One region of the Dickeya dadantii NCPPB 898 genome, then DNA from elsewhere that is predicted to be linked to it. Evidence: predicted binding sites of a transcription regulator. Region 1 holds the regulator's gene; the other holds the start of a gene.
The links. Region 1 encodes PurR, which represses purine synthesis genes. Its sites were predicted from a motif close to CANGCAAACGTTTGCNTG; they were not measured.

Region 1 (3,416 bases):
ACGACCTCAGCCCACGCAACCAGCAAGAAACCGACGCAGGAAAAAAGCGTGCAGGCTAAAACGCCAGCCGGCAAAACCACGAAAAAGGACGCTCCGGCACAGGCGAAGAGCAGTCACAAGACGCATGAAACCGTTATTGCCAAAACGGCAAATAAAAAAGGCAAACCTGCCGCCGTCGACGAAACCGCTACCCTATCACCACACGGCAAGAGCAAAAAAGGCAAGCAAGATAAAGCCTCGCTGACCATCAGCGCCGCTCACCAAAAGCGCTATCAGCATGCCAAACTGACCGCCATGAACAAGCTGATGAGCCAGATCGGCAAACCCTACCACTGGGGCGGTGCGACCCCCTACTCCGGTTTCGATTGCAGCGGGCTGGTGTATTACGCTTATAAAGATGTGGTGAAAATCACGATTCCGCGTACCGCCAATGAGATGTTCCATCTGCGCGACGCCGCGCCTATCAAGAAAAGCGAACTGGAAAGCGGCGACCTGGTGTTCTTTCGGATAACCAACCGCGGTGCTGCCGACCATGTAGGCGTCTATCTCGGCAATGGTCGTTTCATCCAGTCGCCGCGTTCCGGCGCTGATATCAAAATCAGCAAGCTGAGCGAAGACTACTGGCAGGATCATTACGTCGGCGCCCGTCGCGTGGTCACGCCGAAGACGATGCGTTAAACAATTACCATGCGTTAAACAATTACCATGCGTTAAAGCGCTTCCGCTGGAATGACGCTATCCAAATACGGCAAAAGGGGCATCGCGCCCCTTTTTATTTTTCGATAGCCGTTTTCTGGTACCTGCCGTTGACAGCGACGAATGTGTCGCTGACGATCCAGGCGCCGTTAGCGCCACGCCGTCAGTTCAGCACCGCGCTCAGACTAAAGATGATGATCACTGCCAGTGAAGCCACTGTGGTGAACAGCGACATTTTCAAATTAGTATCCATAGTATTCTCCTGTATGTGACCGATGATCGCCGTCATCCCGTCATGTCTGAATCAAACCCCGATCCCGGCAGGTGGGGAAACATCATAAAGCATAGGTGTATTATCACCCGAGCGGCGTCAAAAAACCGCTTTCTGCGTCACAGAGATAAAACGAATTGCCTCTTCCACTTTTGCTCTAAATCGGCCAAAATCCGCAGTTTACTGTATACACTGCGTTGGTCGAAGCGTCAGCCCTCCCCTCAAGCTACACACCTCGGCATGTCTCCTCCTGAAATGTTGCCTTGTTGTCCGGCAGGAGATGAATTCACGCAGGCAAACGATTAACAACATATTTACTGCTGTAACAGACAACCTACTGTAACAGATGAGTTCAGGAGTCACTTTAGATGGCAACGATCAAAGATGTGGCAAAACGCGCGGGCGTTTCGACCACAACCGTATCACACGTGATCAATAAAACACGTTTCGTCGCCGAAGAGACCAAGGCTGCGGTGCGCGCGGCCATCGATGAATTGCATTATTCGCCGAGTGCAGTGGCCCGCAGCCTGAAAGTCAACCACACCAAATCCATCGGCCTGCTGGCGACATCCAGCGAGGCGCCCTATTTCGCCGAAATCATCGAAGCGGTGGAAAACAGCTGCTACGCCAGAGGCTACACGCTGATCCTGTGCAACTCCCATAATAATCAGGACAAACAGCGCGCCTACCTTTCCATGCTGGCGCAAAAACGAGTCGACGGCCTGTTGGTGATGTGCGCCGAATATCCGCCGGAACTGCTGTCCATGCTGGAGGATTACCGCCATATCCCGATGGTGGTGATGGACTGGGGCGAAGCCCACAGCGATTTTACCGATACCATCATCGATAACGCCTTTGCCGGCGGCTATATGGCCGGACGTTACCTGATTGAGCGCGGCCACCGCGACATCGGCGCCATTCCCGGTTCTCAGGGGCGCAATACCGGCAGCGGGCGTTACCTGGGGTTCCTGAAAGCGTTGAAAGAAGCCGACATTCCGCTACGGGAAGAATGGGTGGTTCAGGGCGACTTCGAACCGGAATCCGGCTACAAAGCGATGCACCAGATTCTGGCCCAGAAACAGCGGCCGACGGCGGTATTCTGCGGCGGCGACATCATGGCGATGGGCGCCATTTGCGCCGCCGACGAGCTGGGGCTGCGCGTACCGCAGGATATTTCGGTGATCGGTTATGACAATGTTCGTCACTCCCGGTATTTTACCCCGGCGCTGACCACCATTCACCAGCCCAAGGAGCGGCTGGGGCAGGCGGCGTTTTCCATGTTGCTCGACCGCATTACCAGCAAACGTGAGGAAGCCCAGACCATCGAAGTGCATCCGACCCTGATCGAACGCCGCTCCGTCGCCGACGGCCCGTTCCTCGATTACCGTCGTTAAAATTCAGACGATTCTGTTATATCTCGGTTTGGCTCTTCAATCAGGCGGCATCCCGCGCCACACATGGCGACGACGCGTGCTATCGCAGCTGAACACATGACTTAACGTGCTGCTTTAACCCAACGAATTCTTGTCGTCGGGTTAAAGCAGTCATACACTCCTCACTGTCTTTAACGACAATAATTATGAGCAGACGATGCTTTCGGCATCACGCATCGCCTTCGTTTCTATACGGTCTGTTGACCGCCGCATCTTTTTCTTACGGCCAGGGATAGACGCCTTTCGTACCGCTTTTCTCTTATTTCCTCTGGGACATCCAAGGGCTGACGATGGATTGAGTCCACCGAATGCCCTCTGTGGGTACATTTGTCTAATGTGTTCCTTGCACAGGTATTTTCCGGCAAGGTAGGGAGAAGTTATGAGTTTATCTTATGTGGAGGAGCTGGATGCAGCTAACCTATCCTGGTTCCGGATTGTCAATGAAATGCTATCGGCTGCCGACATCGTCATTAACGGTTCACGCCCGTTTGATATTCAGGTCAAAAATCCCGGTATGTACAAACGCATACTACGTGAAGGCTCGCTAGGATTGGGCGAAAGTTATATGGATGGCTGGTGGGAATGTGAACGGCTGGACATATTTTTCCACCGCGTGTTAAGTGCCGGACTGGAAAAACGGCTTCCTCACAGTTGGCAAGATACGCTACGGATCCTGATGGCACGGCTGACCAACCGGCAGTCTCGCCGCCGGGCCCGGCTCGTGGTCAAGGAGCACTACGACCTCGGTAATGATCTTTTCACCATGATGCTCGACCCCTACATGCAATACACTTGCGGTTACTGGAAACAGGCCGAAACGCTGGAACAGGCGCAGCAAGACAAGCTGCGCCTGATTTGCGAAAAGCTGCAGTTGCGTCGCGGCATGACTCTGCTGGATCTCGGCTGTGGCTGGGGCGGGCTGGCGGAATTTGCCGCCCGCCATTACGGCGTCAGCGTCACCGGCGTTACCATATCCCGCGAACAGCAGACGCTGGCACAGCAGCGCTGTCAGGATC
Region 2 (3,416 bases), 570 kb from region 1:
GACCGCAACGCCTTCGATTCCCCATGCCCCTGTTTTATCAAGGGTGAAAATCGCTTCTGGATGCGCCAGCGAGAACGCCGCGATCATGGTGAAGGAGAAGGCCAGCGCGGCAGGACGAGTCAGGATGCCCAGAATCATCATGACAGGTGTAATCACCTCACCGACAAACACGCCATAGGCGATAAACCCAGGCAGGCCGTGCTCCGCCAGCATTCCCTGAATACCGCCGACGCCAGCGATCAGCTTATGAACACCGTGGAACAACATCAAGATACTGAATGACAGTCGCAAAACCAGCTTGCCGCAATCCGGTTTGTCTAACAGCTGATTAATCCGGTCCAACATAATTTACCTACCTGTATGATTATTGAGTGAGCAACGTGTTAACGAGAGTGACTATCAACTACAACAAGGATAAGTTTAGAAAGTAAAAAAACATATCGAAATGAAACTAGTTATTGATTTAGCGCAATAAAAATATATTTCAAATAAATTCAATTAAGTATATAAACTTAATGAGTTTATTTGAATCAGATTCCAGGCTCGTTTCCTCATTTCTCCGCCGTCTTCGCCCTGTGCTGACTCAGCCATTCACTTATGTTATAAGAGCGCTCTTGGCGACTTGGCGCCTCGGTGAATATCTCTCATCATTCTGTGTACTATGGCTAAGTAAGGTTCATCTATGATTACGTTTCATACCAACCACGGCGATATCGTCATCAATACTTTCCCGGAAAAAGCACCGGTTACCGTGGAAAACTTCCTGAACTACTGCCGCAGCGGTTTTTACGATAACACCATCTTTCACCGTGTGATCAATGGCTTCATGATCCAGGGCGGCGGCTTTGAACCCGGCATGAACCAGAAAGGCACCAACGCGCCGATCAAAAACGAAGCCAACAACGGTTTGGGCAACAACCGTGGCACGCTGGCCATGGCCCGCACCAACGATCCGCATTCAGCGACCGCCCAGTTCTTCATCAACGTGGTGGATAACGATTTCCTGAACTTCAAATCTGAAAGCGTAAACGGCTGGGGCTACTGCGTGTTCGCCGAAGTGGCGGAAGGCATGGACGTGGTCGACAAGATCAAAGCCGTGTCCACCGGCCGCAGCGGTATGCACCAGGATGTACCGAAAGAAGACGTGATCGTCACCAGCGTAACCGTCAGCGAGTAACGCCGGCTGCATGACCACGCTGTTTATTAGCGATCTGCATCTGAGCGAACAGGAACCGGCGATCACCGCCGGTTTCCTGCGTTTTCTGCGTGAAGACGCGCCCGGCGCCGACGCGCTCTATATCCTCGGCGATCTGTTCGACGCCTGGATTGGCGACGACGACCCGGCCCCGCTGCACGCCACGGTGGCGCAGGCGTTAAAGACGCTGACAGACAGCGGCGTGCCCTGCTATTTCGCCCACGGCAACCGCGACTTTCTGCTCGGCGCACGTTTCGCCCGCCAGAGCGGCCTGCGGCTGCTCGCCACGGAAACGGTGCTTGATCTGTATGGTCGTCGCACGCTGCTGCTGCACGGCGATACCCTGTGCACCGACGATCGCGCCTACCAGAACTTCCGCCGCAAGGTGCATAACCCGCTCATCCAGCGGCTTTTTCTGTGGCTGCCGCTGTCGCTGCGTCTACGCATCGCCGCCCGCATGCGCGCCGCCAGCCAGCAGGCTAACCAGCATAAGTCCATGACCATTATGGACGTCAACGCCGATGAAGTGATGGCTCGTCTGCAGCACCATCAGGCCACGTTGATGATCCACGGCCACACCCACCGCCCGGCGATTCATCCGATCGATCAGGCCGGCGTGCGCGCCGAGCGCGCGGTGTTGGGCGCCTGGCATCAGCAAGGTTCTCTGCTGCGGGTGACCGCGGACGATGTCCGTCTGATTTCATTTCCGTTGTAACGCGACGTTTACACTGATTTTCCCCATTAACAGCCCATTTCATCGCCACGCAACCGTTTTCCTCCCTTCTGGCTCATGGTATGCTCTACGCCCTCGCGACCTGTGGCTCTCCGGTTTCAGGTCGCCGTTGTACCGCGCAATGACCGCATCATGCACGATTACTGTCATGCACGATTATCGACATGAATCACCATCGTCATGCAAACCACAGGAGCATTACAGGCATGTCATCCAACGCTGCCCCGGCGAAAATCGCTATTGTCATGGGTTCAAAGAGTGACTGGGCCACCATGCAGTTTGCTGCAGAGATCCTCACCGCGCTGAATCTGCCCTATCACGTTGAAGTCGTCTCCGCACACCGCACGCCGGACAAACTGTTCAGCTTCGCCGAACAAGCGGACCAGAATGGCTTTGACGTCATTATCGCCGGCGCGGGCGGCGCCGCTCATCTGCCGGGTATGCTGGCGGCCAAAACCCTGGTGCCGGTGCTGGGCGTTCCGGTGCAGAGCGCCGCGTTAAGCGGTGTCGACAGTCTCTATTCAATTGTGCAGATGCCGCGCGGCATTCCGGTCGGCACGCTGGCCATCGGCAAAGCCGGCGCCGCTAACGCCGCCCTGCTGGCCGCGCAGATTCTGGCGCGTCACGACAGCGAGCTGGCTGTTCGTCTGGCCGCCTGGCGTCAGGCGCAGACCGACGAGGTGCTGAACCATCCGGATCCGCGGGAGGATGCATGAAGCCGGTTTGCGTACTGGGTAACGGCCAACTGGGCCGTATGTTGCGCCAGGCCGGCGAGCCGCTGGGTATCGCCGTTTATCCGGTCGGGCTGGATGCGGAGCCGGAATCGGTGCCGGTGCAACACAGCGTCATCACCGCTGAAATCGAACGCTGGCCGGAAACGGCGCTGACTCGCCAGTTGGCGCAGCACCCCGCGTTCGTCAACCGTGATATTTTTCCGCGCCTGGCCGATCGCTACACCCAAAAACAGCTGCTGGACGAACTGAATCTGGCTACCGCGCCCTGGCAGCTACTGGCCTCGGCACAGGAATGGCCGGCAGTATTCGCCTCGCTGGGCGAACTGGCGATCGTTAAACGCCGCGTCGGCGGTTATGACGGCCGCGGTCAGTGGCGTATCCGTCCCGGCGAGGAACACAGCCTGCCGGCCGACTGCTACGGCGAGTGCATCGTCGAACAGGGCATCGCCTTTTCCGGCGAAGTGTCGCTGGTCGGCGCACGCAGCGCAAAAGGCGACTGCGTATTCTACCCGTTGACACACAACCTGCATGAAGACGGCATCCTGCGCACCAGCGTGGCATTGCCGAAACCGCAGCCGCACCTGCAACAGCAGGCGGAACAGATGCTGTCGGCAATCATGCATCGCCTCGGCTACGTCGGCGTGATGGCGATGGAATGCTTCGTGGTGGGCGATCGCCTGCTGATCAACGAGCTGGCGCCGCGCGTGCACAATAGCGGCCACTGGACACAAAACGGTGCTTCCATCAGTCAGTT

Region 2: purE (5-(carboxyamino)imidazole ribonucleotide mutase) is a predicted target of PurR. The motif match lies at 1,957-1,974, and genes of this name have one in related genera.

What each region holds. Positions count from the first base shown of each region.
Region 1 covers NZ_CM001976.1:2,833,131-2,836,546, forward strand. Annotated here, with positions in the region: gene DDA898_RS12910 (C40 family peptidase) at 1-678, shown strand, start outside; gene cydH (cytochrome bd-I oxidase subunit CydH) at 860-949, opposite strand; gene purR (HTH-type transcriptional repressor PurR) at 1,336-2,361, shown strand; gene cfa (cyclopropane fatty acyl phospholipid synthase) at 2,780-3,416, shown strand, end outside.
Region 2 covers NZ_CM001976.1:3,407,234-3,410,649, forward strand. Annotated here, with positions in the region: gene DDA898_RS15295 (DoxX family protein) at 1-345, opposite strand, end outside; gene ppiB (peptidylprolyl isomerase B) at 683-1,177, shown strand; gene lpxH (UDP-2,3-diacylglucosamine diphosphatase) at 1,188-1,910, shown strand; gene purE (5-(carboxyamino)imidazole ribonucleotide mutase) at 2,135-2,644, shown strand; gene purK (5-(carboxyamino)imidazole ribonucleotide synthase) at 2,641-3,416, shown strand, end outside.